One region of the Synechococcus sp. MU1625 genome, then DNA from elsewhere that is predicted to be linked to it. Evidence: predicted binding sites of a transcription regulator. Region 1 holds the regulator's gene; each other region holds the start of a gene.

Region 1 (4,400 bases):
CCATGGCAGATCCGGAGGTGCCAGCGGACGCTGCCAAACCCATCGAAGAACTTCCCCCCGGCGACTGAGTCGCCACAACTGAGTCGCCGCAGTGGTATGACCACCGATCTCAAGCTTGTCGTGGGACTGGGGAACCCCGGCACCAAATACACGGGCACGCGCCACAACATCGGCTTCATGGCTTTGGAGCTTTTTTCGGAGCGTTCCGGATTCAGCTTTCGGCAGCAAGCCAAATTGCATGGCTTGGCGGCCGACACAGGAGTGGGTGATCAGCGTTTGCGCCTCCTCATGCCGCAGACCTACATGAACGACAGCGGTCGTGCCATTCGTGCTGCGCTCGATTGGTTTGGCCTCGAGCCCCATCAACTGCTGGTGTTGGTGGATGACATGGATCTCCCCCTTGGCCGTTTGAGGCTGCGTGCTCAGGGGAGTGCTGGTGGTCACAACGGACTGCGTAGCACCATTCAGCATCTCGGCACCCAGGCGTTCCCCAGGCTGCGGATCGGGATTGGTGCTCCGGCTGAGAACCCTGCCGAGCGTCGTGCCCGAACGGTGTCTCACGTGCTTGGTCCCTTCAGCAAGCTGGAGCAACCCTGTGTGGGCGCTGTCCTAGACGCTGTCCTGGAAGGGATTCATCGTCTTCAATGTCAGAGCTTTGAGCGCGCCGGGACCTGGATCAACGGGTTTCGCTACGACCTGGAGTCCGAAGACTGATGCCGGCTCTTCCGGCGACAACAGCCCATCTACGGGTGCTTCGCCAATGTTTTCAGGCGAAATGTGTTGAGGGTGAGGTCTCTGCCGGAGGCTTTGAGTGGCAGTTTTCCTGGGCTTTTGACCGCGGCGAGCTGATGGTGGAGCCGTCCTTAGGACGTGCCCTGATCGAGGATGCCTTGCGGCGGTTCCTGGTGCGTTCTGATTACAAGCTCGAACCAGGAGGTGACTACACCTTCATGGTCAGGGCCAGGTTTTGAGCACGAAAGTGGGTGCAGGCTCTGGCCATTGCAGGTGGCACCCCAGGTGCTCTTCCAGCATGACTAAGGCGGCAACAGCATCCAGGTCCACCGGTGGAATGCGCAGCCCTTTCGGTAGAACTCGGCGCCAACCCCGAGCCGGCCACAGCGTCCAGTAACGCTGTCTTGCCCGCAGGGTGGTCCCCTGCTCCGGAATCACGGTGAGGCTGCCCAGGCCTTCCAGCCGCTTGATCCACGCTTGGCTTCCTGTTCCGTCGCCAATCAGGATGCGATCTAGAGCTTGGTCTTGATTCCACTGCTCGAGCCAGGGTTCCACGGCCTCTGGGGTCAGAACATGGCCCTCGCTAACAAGACCATGCTGAAGATCGGCCAGCACAAGGCCACATTTGCAGCGGCCTGGATCGAGCACGGCCACCCGCTTCATGGGGATGCCTCAACCGTGACGACCACAGCATCGGAGCTGTAGCTGATCCCTGCGGCAATCACCTTCAAGACCACGCTTTTGCTGGGTCCCTCCATCAATGCCTGGGCCAGTTGGGAGAGTGCTGATCCATCGAATTGCAGTCCTTCCGTCAGGGATCCTCGCCGTTGCACCTCGGCATAGGCGGAGGCCAAGAGAAGGTTCAGCCGCGTTCGAATGCCCTCCGGTGTGCGTTCATCCGTTCGCAGTGTGGTGGTCGCTAGCACGTCACCGCTTTGCGCCACCGGGCGGTTGGGACGCACTTCGGGGAAGGCGTACACCGCCGTTTCACCACGCAGCACATTGGTGGCGGAGCGCAGCGAGATCACCCAGGTGTCCGGCTTGCGGATGATGTTCTGCAAGCGTTCCACGTCGCTGCGGGGAACGCGGATCAACTGTCGTTCGGGTGCTTCACCCGGCCTCACCTTGCCGTAGGCGTTGGCATTGGCCTCTTGAAGCAGCCTGTCGACAGCCTGTTTCGCTTGATCAGGAGCATCGAGACGAACCGTTGCTCTCGCCAAGGTCTGTCCGCTACTGATCACCACCGATCCACGCCTCAGGGCGACCAGGTTGAATTCGAGTTCCTTGAGTTCCTGCTCGCCAGCTCGGATTCGGCTCCGCACGCTTTTCAATTCGGCCTCCGTGCGCTGGATGTCGGCATCGCGGGAGGCGATGTCCCGGCTCAGACGCTCACGTTCTGCTTCGAGTTGGGCGCGTTCGTTCTGCAGGGGAGCCAGTTCACGGCGCAGGGTGTCAGCCCGTTGCTGTGACTGCTTGAGTTCAGCAGCGATCCGGTTGGCTTCTGTTCGGGTCTCTTCCCGTTCCCGTTCGGCTGCATCGAGCTGCCGCCGGCTGTCCTGGAGCCGGTCTTGCAGAGCATCCAGTTCAAACAGGCCCACCCGCAGCTGGCGGCTCACCAGCAGCAGCAGGCCGAGCGACAGTGCGCTGATCAGGCTGCCGGTTAGCACCGTGATCAGAACGGCGGTCCGTCGCGGGCGCATCTTGAACAGACTCAGGCGGGCCTTGCCGACACGACTTCCCAGCCGGTCACCCAGGGTCGACAGAACGCCCCCGAGCACCAGCAGAACCAGGATCAGTGCCCAGCCACTCATGGCCGCACCTGTGGGTTGACGTGCTGCCTAGCTGAATCGTTTGGCCAGAGCGATTGGATCCAGAACGGTGATTTTTTTGCGGTCAATCTGAACCAGACCGGATTGACGCAAGTCTCCCAGCAGACGCGTGATTGTCACGCGCGTTGAGCCAATCGCTTCGGCGATGGCCTGATGGGACAGGCGCAGGTCGATGGTGATTCCCAGTTCATCCGCGACGCCGAAATCCCTGCACAGCACCAACAGAAAGCTCACCAGTCGGGATGACATGTCCCTGTGGGTCAGCGTTTCGATCATCGTTTCGGTCTGAAGAATCCGACTGGAAAGGCCCTGCAGCAAGCGCAGGCCAACGCTGGTATCCGCTTCGATCGCCGCCTTCACGGATGTCGCAGGCGCCGTCACCATCTCGACTCTGGTGAAGGCTACGGCGTGGTAGAAGCGATCAGACCGTTGACCGGTCAGCAACGAAAGCACCCCAAAGAGGCTGTTCTCGCGGAGCAAGGCCACTGTGATCTCTTCCCCTGACTCGTAGACGCGGGAGAGACGGACCGCTCCGCGGCGGATCAGATAGACCCGTTCAGCAGGATCTCCAGGGAAAAAGATGGTCTTGTTGCGGTCCACCAGTTCACTGCTGGCGCCGTCCAGATCCCGGATGATTTCCAGGAGGGAGCGGTTGGCCGGTTCTGTGCTGGGGGTTGGAGCCACCATCTGCGGGGCGTATCGGCTGAAACCTCGGCTACTGGTCATGACAACCCCCTGGTGAGGCGAAGCTACGGAGCCAACGGTGGCCGCCGTGTAGCGGTTATTACGTAACTCTGCTGTGCTCGTTCATCGCTTGGCGTTGCGCCTGCATTAGGGATGTCAATCCAGGCTCAGCCAGATCCAGTAATTCATTGAGCTGGCTGCGGCTGAAGGGCGCTCCCTCCGCAGTTCCCTGGATCTCCAACAGGCGACCATCGCCAGCCTGCACAACATTCAGGTCCACCTCAGCTCTGCTGTCTTCGCTGTAGTCCAGATCCAGCAAGGCCTGGCCACCCACCAGGCCGACGGACACGGCCGCTACCTGGTCGATCAGTGGCGATTGCTCCAGAATCCCCTTTTCCACGAGTGAAAGGCAGGCTTGCTCAAGGCCGAGCCAAGCTCCCGTGATGGATGCAGTCCGTGTTCCGGCGTCGGCCTGGATCACATCGCAGTCGATCAGCAAGGTGCGCTCGCCCAGACGCTTCATGTCGATCACAGCGCGAAGGCTTCGGCCGATCAAGCGTTGAATCTCCTGCGTGCGGCCCGACAATTTCATGAGCTCCCGTGATTGCCTCTGCGGCGTGGATCCCGGCAGCAGCCGGTATTCGGCGCTGACCCATCCCAACCCTTCCCCCTTCCGCCAGCGGGGAACCTTGTCCTCCAGGCAGACGCTGCACAGAACAGCGGTTCGGCCGGTGTGAACCACAAGGGAGCTCAAGGCAAAACCCATGGGATTCCAGGTCACCGAGAACGGCCGTAATTGCTCAGGGCGACGGCCATCGGTGCGGCTTCCAGCGGTTTGGCTCATCGGTGGTGTGCAGTTCTTCAAGCCTCGCAGGCGGTTGGTTCTCGCCCGTCCAAACACCATGGGTGGTGTCAATGGACTTGTGGAATGTCATCTCGCCGCTACATTCAAGGTCTTGCCGGGATTGCCCGGACGGATGTTGCCGTGATGACCACAAGCCTTGCCGACCCACAAGCGTTCCAGAACTCTCTGGATCGGGATCAGCAGGCTTTGCAGCGGGCAGGACTCAGGCCCCTCCCACCTGTTGCAGATCCTCCACCCCTATATCTGGTGGCGCCCGAAGGGCAGCTCCAGGTTCACACAGCGCCCTATCG
Region 2 (4,400 bases), on a different contig from region 1:
AGCATTCCGTAGCCCCCGGCTTCCGCCACCGATTTCACCACCAGTTGCTCGAGGTGGTCGAGCACATAGCGCTGATCGTCGGGCCGGGCACAGAGATAGGTGGGAACGTTCTCGATGATCGGCTCCTCATCGAGGTAGTAGCGGATCATTGCCGGCACATGGGCGTAGATCAGCTTGTCGTCGGCGACGCCGGTGCCGGGGGCATTGGCGATGGCGACCCGTCCTTGCCTAAGCACGTCGATCAGGCCCGGCACCCCCAGCATCGAGTCCTGCCGGAACACGGTGGGATCGAGAAAATCGTCGTCGATACGGCGGTAGATCACATCCACGGGCTTGAGCCCGTTGGTGCTGCGCATCCACACCCGGCCGTCTTCGCAGACCAGGTCCCGTCCCTCAACCAGTGCAATGCCCATCTGCTGGGCCAGATAGCTGTGCTCGAAATAGGCGCTGTTGAACACCCCGGGCGTCAGGATTGCCACGCGAGGGCTTTCACTCCAGGGCGCCAGGTCCTGAAGGGTGCGCAGCAGATGGGAGGGATAGGCGTCGATCGGTTGAACGGCACGGCCCTCGAACAGGCCAGGGAACAACCGTTTCATCACCCGACGATTCTCGAGGAAGTAGGCCACCCCTGACGGGCAGCGCAGGTTGTCTTCCAGGACACGCCAGGTGCCATTGCCGTCGCGGATCAGGTCGAGTCCGGAGATGTGGCACCAGCGGTTGAGGGGCAGGCTGATGCCCTGCATCTGAGGTCGCCAGCCGGAGGAACTTTCCACGTCTTCCCGCGGGATCACACCGTCGTTGAGGATCTGCTGCGGGCCGTAGATGTCGGCGAGGAAGCAGTCGATGGCTTCCAGGCGTTGCAGCAGTCCCCGCTCCAGGTTGATCCAGTCGCTGCGGCCGATCAGTCGGGGCAAGGGATCGAAAGGAAGAATCCGTTCACTGCCCTTGAGGCCGGAATCGTTCAGGCGGAACGTGGCACCGAGGCGACGCAGCAGCTGGCTGGCGGAGGCATGACTGCGGTTGAGCTCGGGCAATCCCATCTGCCCCAGCGATGCAAGCAGGGTGGCCAGATCGTCGCGAGGCCTCGCCGTGTCACTACAGAAATATTCGTCGAAGCCGACCGTGGGTTTGTAGTCGGTGAACATTCCGATGGTCTGGGCACATTTCATCCAAGGCGTCGCCCCAACCCCCTCGGGTTGTAGTTGCTACACATTCCGCAATTTCAGGTGACAGGGCGCTGATCGCTTGATGTTTGCGTATCCGAAGGCACCTGAATCGAGGGCGAAGGGCCAGGCGGGGAAGACTCTTTTGCTTATCTGTTTCTGGAGTTCAAAGGGTCTTCGCTTTGGATGAATTGCTCTGGGCGCGACTGATCTTTGCCCTCGGTGCCGTTGTTACTGCGGCGACGGTGGTGATGATTCTGCGCGGACATCTTTATTGGAACCGCAGGGGGTCGACGGATGTCCGTTGACTCGGTTCCCTTCCTCCAGCCCGGGATCGCCTGGGCGCTGGTGGTGTTGTTCTCCGTTCTCTGGGTTGCCCTCGGGATTGCTTGGGGTCGGCGCGGTCAAGGCAATGCCGATGACTACATGCTGGCGGGGCGCAACATCGGGCTGGCCCTGAGCACCGCCACGTTGATGGCCTCCTGGGTCACCGGCAACACCACGTTGCTTGCCCCTGAATTCGGCTACAAGACCGGGCTTTGGGGCATGTTCAGCTATGCCCTGGCAGGGCTTGGACTGATCCTGTTTGCTCCCCTGGCTTCTCGGATCAAGCAGCTGATGCCCAACGGACGCACCAGCGGCGATTTCATTCGGTTGCGTTACGGGCGCCTGGCGTGGTGGGTGTTCATGGTGATCACCGCTATTTACACCCTGGGTTTTTTGATGACCCAGGCGATGGGTGCCGGACTGCTGCTGCAGGCCCTTTCAGGCTTCGATTACCACGTGGGGATGGTGGTGGTGATTGGTGTCGCCACGCTCTACACCCTGTTCGGTGGGATGCGGGCCGTGATCGGCACCGATTTCATCCAGTCGCTCTTGATCATGGTGCTGTTGGCGGTGGTGGCGGTGCTCGCTTTCCGGCAATTCCCGATGCCCGAGGTGCATGCCTCGTTGCTTGCCCGGCATCCCGATCGGCTCGATCTGCTGTTGCCTGCTGGTTTGTTGATCGCGTGGAATTCCGCCCTCTTCTCGATGGGCGAGGTGTTTCACAACAACATCTGGTGGTCTCGGGTCTTCGCTAGCCGTCGCTCGGTGGTGATGACCTCCTTTGTGTTGGGGGGGGTCGCCTGGATGAGCGTGCCGATGGTGACGGGCTCCATCGGGCTGGTGGCCTTGGCGCGTGAGTTGCCTCTCGAGCAGGTGAACATGGTGTTCCCAGTGATGGCAGCTGATCTGCTCGGCGCCGGCGGCGCTGCTCTGGTGTTTGTGGTGGTGTTTGCGTCGCTCACCTCCACCCTGGATTCGCTGTTGGCATCCACCGCCGATCTTCTGGCGGAGGATGTGTACTTCCGCCTGTTGCGGCCCCAAGCCAGTGACCTGCAGCTCAAGCAGGCTGCGCGGCTGATGGTGGTGGGGTTGGCGGTCGTCACGTTGGCGCTGTCCTGGCCGCGGCTTGATTCTTTGGCGTCGGTGCTGTTCTTCACCGGTGCCCTGGTGGCCTCCACGGTCTGGCCAGTGGCCTGCGGCCTGTACTGGCGCACGGCCAATCGCACGGCTGCCATTGCGGCCATGCTCGCCGGCAGCGTTGTTGGCCTGCTCGCTTATGTGCTGATAGCGCCTTACTGCGCCGCTGTGTTTTCGGCGGCCGTATCAGCAGTCGTGATGCTGATCGGCAGTCGCACGTGGCCGGAACGGTTTGACTTCACTTTGTTGCAGGAGGAGGGATGATCCAAAGTCTTTTTTTGATGGCCAGCCTTGTTGGACTCTCCGGCTTTCAGTTTCTGCTGGTGGCCAGTCAGCTTGCCTTGGTGCTGTCTGTGTTCGTGTTGCTACTGATTTGGTGGGTTGAGTGGCGGAACGGTCGTGTGTGGTGACGGCTGCAGGTATTAGTAACCAGCTGAACATTTTTTCCGGATCTTTGCTTAAGAAGCTGTTTCTTCGTGGACGAAGGGGTGTTGTCGTTGTTACCGGTAAAAGATGTAGTTCTTGGCCTTAGCACTCGGTTTGGCAAACAGAGTGTTGATCCGATTTAGCTATGGCACAGGCAAATTCAGCAGTAGTTGAAGCGTCTTCGGTACAGATTCGGTTTCAGCCGATGGGTCCCGATGTCTATGGCCAGAACCAACCCCAGGAGCTGCTGGCTGCGATTGCCGAGGACGGAGAACCGTTGCTGGATCTGGTGAATCAGCATGTGGTGTCGATCCAACCGTTTCGACCCGAGGCCTTGTTGCAGGTGTTTCGGCTGGCGGCGAAATTCGAGAGCAATCCAGATCGGTATTGCCGTCACAACACGCCCCTGACCGGCAAGATTCTGATTAACGCGTTTTACGAGCCGAGCACGCGCACCCGTCTCTCTTTTGACAGTGCCTGGCATCGTCTTGGTGGCAGCTCGATCAACATCACCGACAGAGCTACCACCGGGATTGCCAAGGGCGAGTCCCTTGAAGATGTCGCCCACATGTTCAACAACTACGGCGATTGCGTGGTGCTACGGGACAGCGATCCCGGTGCTGTTTATGCGATGACGTCAACCCTGCGGATTCCCATCATCAATGCCGGCAACGGCATTGATGAACATCCGACGCAGGCGATGGCGGATCTGTACACGATCTTCAAGTGGCGGCCCAAGCTCGCTGAAGTTGAGGTGGCTGCGGCTGATCGGATTCGCATCGGAATCGTCGGGATTCCATCGCGGATGCGAACGGTTCGCTCACTGCTGAGGATCCTGGCCAAATTCCCGCAGACCGTGGATGAGGTGGTGGTGATTCATGCTCCCGGGCTGGAGTCGGATCTGCAGTTGTTCGACCCTGGGCAGTTGGAGGAGCTCGAGGCTTGCGGCATGAAGGTGCGCTGCAGCACCGATCTACAGGCTGAAGTGCCCGATCTGGATGTCATTTACATCAACGCCATCGCCTGGGTTGGCGATACCTATGAAGTGCACGGGAGAGGATTTCGCCTCACCCGCGACATGCCGTTCAAGCCTGAAGCGATCGTGCTCCATCCCTTGGCGCGGGGAGCGGAACTGAGCACCTGCCTTGATGACACACCCCACAACTGGTATTTCAGCCAGGCCAGGGGAGCTGTGTTCCTGCGGATGGCACTGCTCACCTGCATGGTGAACCGGGCCGAACGCGTCATGGATGTCGTCTGAGCGAGCGTTATGTGCGGAATCGGAGGTGTTTTCAACGCAGACCGTCGTCAGACGGTGGACCGCCAGCTGCTGGTCAACATGGCAGC
Region 3 (4,400 bases), on a different contig from region 1:
CGTCTCGATGGCTTGATTGCGCACAGTCCGTGCCTTGATCAATTGAAGTGTGTTCATCTCTCTCTTGCGCGGTGTCCACGCCCCCGTTGCCTGGCGTGAATCTGACTGCGGCCTGCCGAAGAGGCCCAACGTGTATTCACTATAGGCCCGTTCTGTAACAACGGCTACCGTTCTTGCCGTTGCTTCGTGAGATTCGTTGCCAGCATGGGGATGGATTTGGACTTCGTTTGTCCGGAGCGGTTCCCCTGTTTTGCATTTGCGGTCCATCCGCGGCTGGTAAGACAACCTTTGCTGAACATCTGGCGGAGCAGCTGCGAGCTAAGGGGCGTCATCCACTTCTGATCGCCTGCGATGACTACTACCGCAGTGGCTGGTCCCCCGTCTCTCGCTATGGGTTCGACACGGTTGATGCCATCGATGCTGATCAGCTTCGACTCCAGGTGAGCGCTGTTCGCTATCGACAGCTTGATTCCTTGCGCAGTTATGACATGCGCGCCCGCAAGGTTGGCTCCAGGCCCTTGAACCAGCCCTACGACCTGATTCTTGTTGAAGGCTCCTACGGACCGCAACTGCTTCTGGAGTCTGTGCCGATTTCGCTTGTTGTGTATATCGAGACCCCAGTTGTGCAGAGGCTGATCAGGCGGCTTTGGCGTGATGTACGCGATCGCCATCGGCCAGTGATTTATGTGATTCGCCAGATGCTGCGGGAGATGCTCCCGGCTGAGCGGCGCTTCATCTATCCCTTGAAGCGCCGTGCCGACGTCATTATTCAAGGTATGAACAAGGGTTTGGAGGATGTTCTGGAGAGAATTGAATGATCGTGCTTCACCCATCAACCTGAGAGAGCACCTGATCTGCAGGGTCAGCTTCAATCAACTTCTTTTTGGAAGTTGCCTGATGCAGGTGAAGGGCGGCGGCCCCCTCTCTGTTCATCTCATGCTCTGCGCAGCCCCGGTGTTTAGGGAGGATGGTTCGGGCCTGAAGTGCAATTTCACTGTTCCTTATGGGCCGGCAACCTGCATCTCTGAGCAGAAGCAAAAGATTCACTCGAATCTGACCAAACCCCATCGCCGTGGAGCATTAAGTGGTTTTGGCTTAAGGGGGGATTTGCAGAGTGGTCACTCTGGGTTTTCTTTCTTTTTGACCAAATCCATTCCATTCACTTCGGCGACCACCTGATTGGCCCAACTCGCATGGACCACGCGATATGTCCCCAATGTCGCCATTGACTTGGTGCGAGCGTTGACAAAAGCCTTGAACTCAGTCTTAAAGCAAATTTCACGCCTCCATTGACAGTCATTGTCTTGGCGTTCAATGCAATACATGCTGAGAAACTCGTTCAGCACATACAAGCCATGCAATGTTCAAACACCGTAAATATGCGGAGTGGCTTCGGGATCGTTTCTTTGATTCCACACAGTGGTGTTTGTTAGAAGTCGGTTTTGCTTCCGGTCTCTTCAGCTCTCCGAACGTGTGACTTCACTTTCCATACCAGAAACTATAGAAGTCGCAGGGAATTTGTTGATATCTGAATAGTGCTCGCCACGGCACTACAGACTCGGAACTTTCGCCCCATCATCGTCGAGTCAGGTCGCGAAGCGGGCCTGAAAGTCGGGTAGAGCGATGTCCGACGAGTTCTGTGATTTGACCTCGACTTCGTCTGGGGTCAAGTCCGTTCCTCTCTTAAGAAATATGGTTGTGTCTAGGAAGACGCGGGTCGGCTGATCAATCTATTTTTGTGGTCGAATCGCTCCGGTGGTGCATCACCGTCGGCCATCCAAAATTGCAAAAAGAAACCCCTGCCAAAGGCAGGGGCAAGGTCTCAGAGATTTCGAACTACTTGGTGTAAGAAACGCCTCGGTAGGTGAGAGTGGGGTGGTTGTCGTGGACGATTTCCTGCCGGCAAGTGTTGTAGTGCTCGCGGCGGTAGGTGAGTTCCACGCAGGCCTTGGGAGCAGATGCCTCTCCTGCGTAGGTGTGACCTCGATAGAGAAGTGCAGTCATGGATGTTCCTCGAAGAAATCCAAGTCCCCGTTCCGTGGCTTGGAGTGTCTGCGCCCCACAGGAGTGGGGTGAACGTTTGTAGCTGTTGCTACAGAAATTATTGGTGTCTCCTTGGCGGCTGTCAAGACCTGCTGGCAAAAAGAAACCCCCGCCATAGGCAGGGGTTCCAGCGTCAGGAGGCCTTATTTGTGAATCTGCCCTCGCGTGGGCTCTGCAGACTTGTCTCTTGAGCAACCGTCAGCATTGGCGACGTTGGCAAAAGCCGCCATGACCATCACGGCGATAACGATGGTGCCACCGATAAAAGCAAGGTTCGGGGAGCGCTTCATCTGGGGTGTGGCTTAGAGCCCGCGAACCCTATCCACCCTGTTGCCCTTATCGCTTTAAGGCCTGAGTCGGCCGATGCCATATCCAGTCAACAGGCCAACGGCTGCACCAATGGAACCAGCCGTTAGTTGCATTCTTTCTTTTGGGCTGATTCGGCCCGCAAGCACCAATGCTGCTGAGACGACGAACAGCAACAGAGCGGTGACCAGAACTGCATCCAGTGAATTAATGCCCGGCTTCCCAGGTGGGCCACCACTTCTTTTGCCCGGTTTCGCAGGGGGATGTCCTCCTGGAGGGTTGGTCGCATCAAGTTCCCTCTCGATGCGGTTGATTTCCTTTTCCGGCGAGGTCGGATCCATGCGCAAATTTTGTCAGGGATCAGAAGTGGCGAAACGCTTGAGGTAACTGCTCAGCGTGCCAAAAAGAAACCCCCGCCGAAGGCAGGGGTTTCGAAACGCTTCTCGGGAGTGTGACCTTGTTTCCACCCCGTGAGGCGTTTTTCCTCACAAAGCAACGATGCCAACTGGAAGCGTGTAGTGGGATCGCTAATGGACACCCTCAAGGTTGGCCACAAGTGGATCTAGGTGATATCTACTTCGAGGCTGTTGCGTTTTGGAGGAGAGGGCCTGGGACTTCCCTTTGGTGCATGTGGGGTGTGGTTGTCGCTCTGATTTGATGAGATCGAATCAGAGCTCAAACGCGTCGCCCCAGGCCGGCGATGCGAGACGTTTCCATCCCTGGGTCTGCAATGACGCCCAGAGCTGTTCTGCCTCTGCCTTCCGAAGGTGGCGGCGCTCCTTCAGCAGCGGTGGGCCCTCCGGCATCCGTCGACCTCTGTCGATGAAAACCTTTGGCTCGTTAATCCATGCCTTCTGATCACGGTGGAAGCGCCAGATCCAGTAACCGTCGCTGTCGATCAACCAGCCTTCTCCTATCACCGTTTTGCTAGTACGTCAGTACTAATCGCGACGAGAAGTGGTTGTCAAGTGTTCCACTGTCACAAGGAGCGTTCAAAATGGGGGCTGGCTCCTCAGTCCGCCACATCGGTGATGCATAGAACAACACCTTTGATGAAGCGCTGTTGGTGATCGCGATGCGCTGAGGGAAGTGGAACGATCGCGAGTTCCACTCCCCAAATCTCCCCTCTTTTTTCAGCCTTCAGTTCAAGCAGGTAGACCGTTATTCATTGGTTTGTTTCCAGGGCCAGTGCGCTGGCCATTCTTTTTTCTTCAGCCGATAGGAAATCAGCCCACATCCCGACGAGGAAGCTCAGGGTGGTTAGAGCACGCAACTGCTCTTTAGAGCCAGGTGCGGTGTATTTGAAGTCCATAAACATCCGATCGGCCGTTTGTTGCTGTTCCTTGCACCGGGCATCGATGGACATCGTCAGATCCGGGACTGGGACTTTTTGATGACTGGTAGGTCTGTTGGCTGGGCCAGGACGTAAACGACAGCTGCCGAGAGGACTGCTGTTACGACAACAACTGCGGCGATGGCGGACGTGTAATCGGTCACAGGAGCTCAGGTGGCTTATGTAACGATCTTAGGAGTTTTGTAACGGAGTATGAATGAGTGTTTGTGCTCCCTGCTCTGGGCCTATGCGGCCTAACTTTTCGAAGTTGCTTGCTTGTGGATGGCCATCATCGTGCCGTCCAGTTCCCCGACATCCCGCAAGCCTTCGGCACTGAACCAAGCTGCGTTCTCCCAGCTAAACCCTTCTCCGAAGGTGTTGTCTGGCGCCGTGATGTACCAGTGACAATCCACGTCCGGGGTGTCGACAGAGCATTGGGACCAATCTGGTTGCCATTGCGGCACCTGCACCCACATCACAGCCGCAAAAACCAGTGAGAACAAGGCTTTCAGCATGAGGTTCCTGAGACTGGTGTGAGACCCTAGGCGAATTCGCGTGACGGGCTCGATCCGGTTGAGGCTCTCGGCTTTACTCAGCTGTCGGGAACGATGTGGGTGACCAGGTCGGCGCAGACCCAGCGGATCGCCCCTGAATCCACGTCAGCCACCTGGAACAAGGTCGGAATCCTTGGATCCCTAGCGCCGCCGTCGACGTGAAT

The links. Region 1 encodes NtcA, which controls nitrogen genes in cyanobacteria. Its sites were predicted from a motif close to GTANCNNNNGNTAC; they were not measured.
Region 2: FZX13_RS06730 (circularly permuted type 2 ATP-grasp protein) is a predicted target of NtcA. The motif match lies at 1,257-1,270, and genes of this name have one in related genera.
Region 3: FZX13_RS03705 (DUF4278 domain-containing protein) is a predicted target of NtcA. The motif match lies at 2,083-2,096, and genes of this name have one in related genera.

Annotation. Positions count from the first base shown of each region.
Region 1 is NZ_VTLA01000003.1:168,759-173,158, forward strand. It holds gene FZX13_RS07990 (TatA/E family twin arginine-targeting protein translocase) at 1-68, shown strand, start outside; gene pth (aminoacyl-tRNA hydrolase) at 97-714, shown strand; gene FZX13_RS08000 (DUF3146 family protein) at 714-971, shown strand; gene FZX13_RS08005 (resolvase) at 955-1,395, opposite strand; gene FZX13_RS08010 (DUF3084 domain-containing protein) at 1,392-2,543, opposite strand; gene ntcA (global nitrogen regulator NtcA) at 2,571-3,287, opposite strand; gene rph (ribonuclease PH) at 3,346-4,089, opposite strand; gene FZX13_RS08025 (cob(I)yrinic acid a,c-diamide adenosyltransferase) at 4,234-4,400, shown strand, end outside.
Region 2 is NZ_VTLA01000002.1:161,300-165,699, forward strand. It holds gene FZX13_RS06730 (circularly permuted type 2 ATP-grasp protein) at 1-1,145, opposite strand, end outside; gene FZX13_RS06735 (sodium:solute symporter family protein) at 1,461-2,891, shown strand; gene FZX13_RS12910 (hypothetical protein) at 2,909-3,037, shown strand; gene FZX13_RS06740 (aspartate carbamoyltransferase) at 3,199-4,314, shown strand; gene asnB (asparagine synthase (glutamine-hydrolyzing)) at 4,324-4,400, shown strand, end outside.
Region 3 is NZ_VTLA01000001.1:640,363-644,762, reverse strand. It holds gene FZX13_RS03720 (hypothetical protein) at 1-57, opposite strand, end outside; gene FZX13_RS03715 (uridine kinase) at 228-818, shown strand; gene FZX13_RS03710 (hypothetical protein) at 811-1,179, shown strand; gene FZX13_RS03705 (DUF4278 domain-containing protein) at 1,837-2,004, opposite strand; gene FZX13_RS03700 (hypothetical protein) at 2,187-2,333, opposite strand; gene FZX13_RS03695 (hypothetical protein) at 2,388-2,690, opposite strand; gene FZX13_RS03690 (DUF1651 domain-containing protein) at 3,018-3,251, opposite strand; gene FZX13_RS03685 (hypothetical protein) at 3,515-3,715, opposite strand; gene FZX13_RS12895 (hypothetical protein) at 3,718-3,846, opposite strand; gene FZX13_RS03680 (hypothetical protein) at 3,937-4,197, opposite strand; gene FZX13_RS03675 (DUF3104 domain-containing protein) at 4,275-4,400, opposite strand, start outside.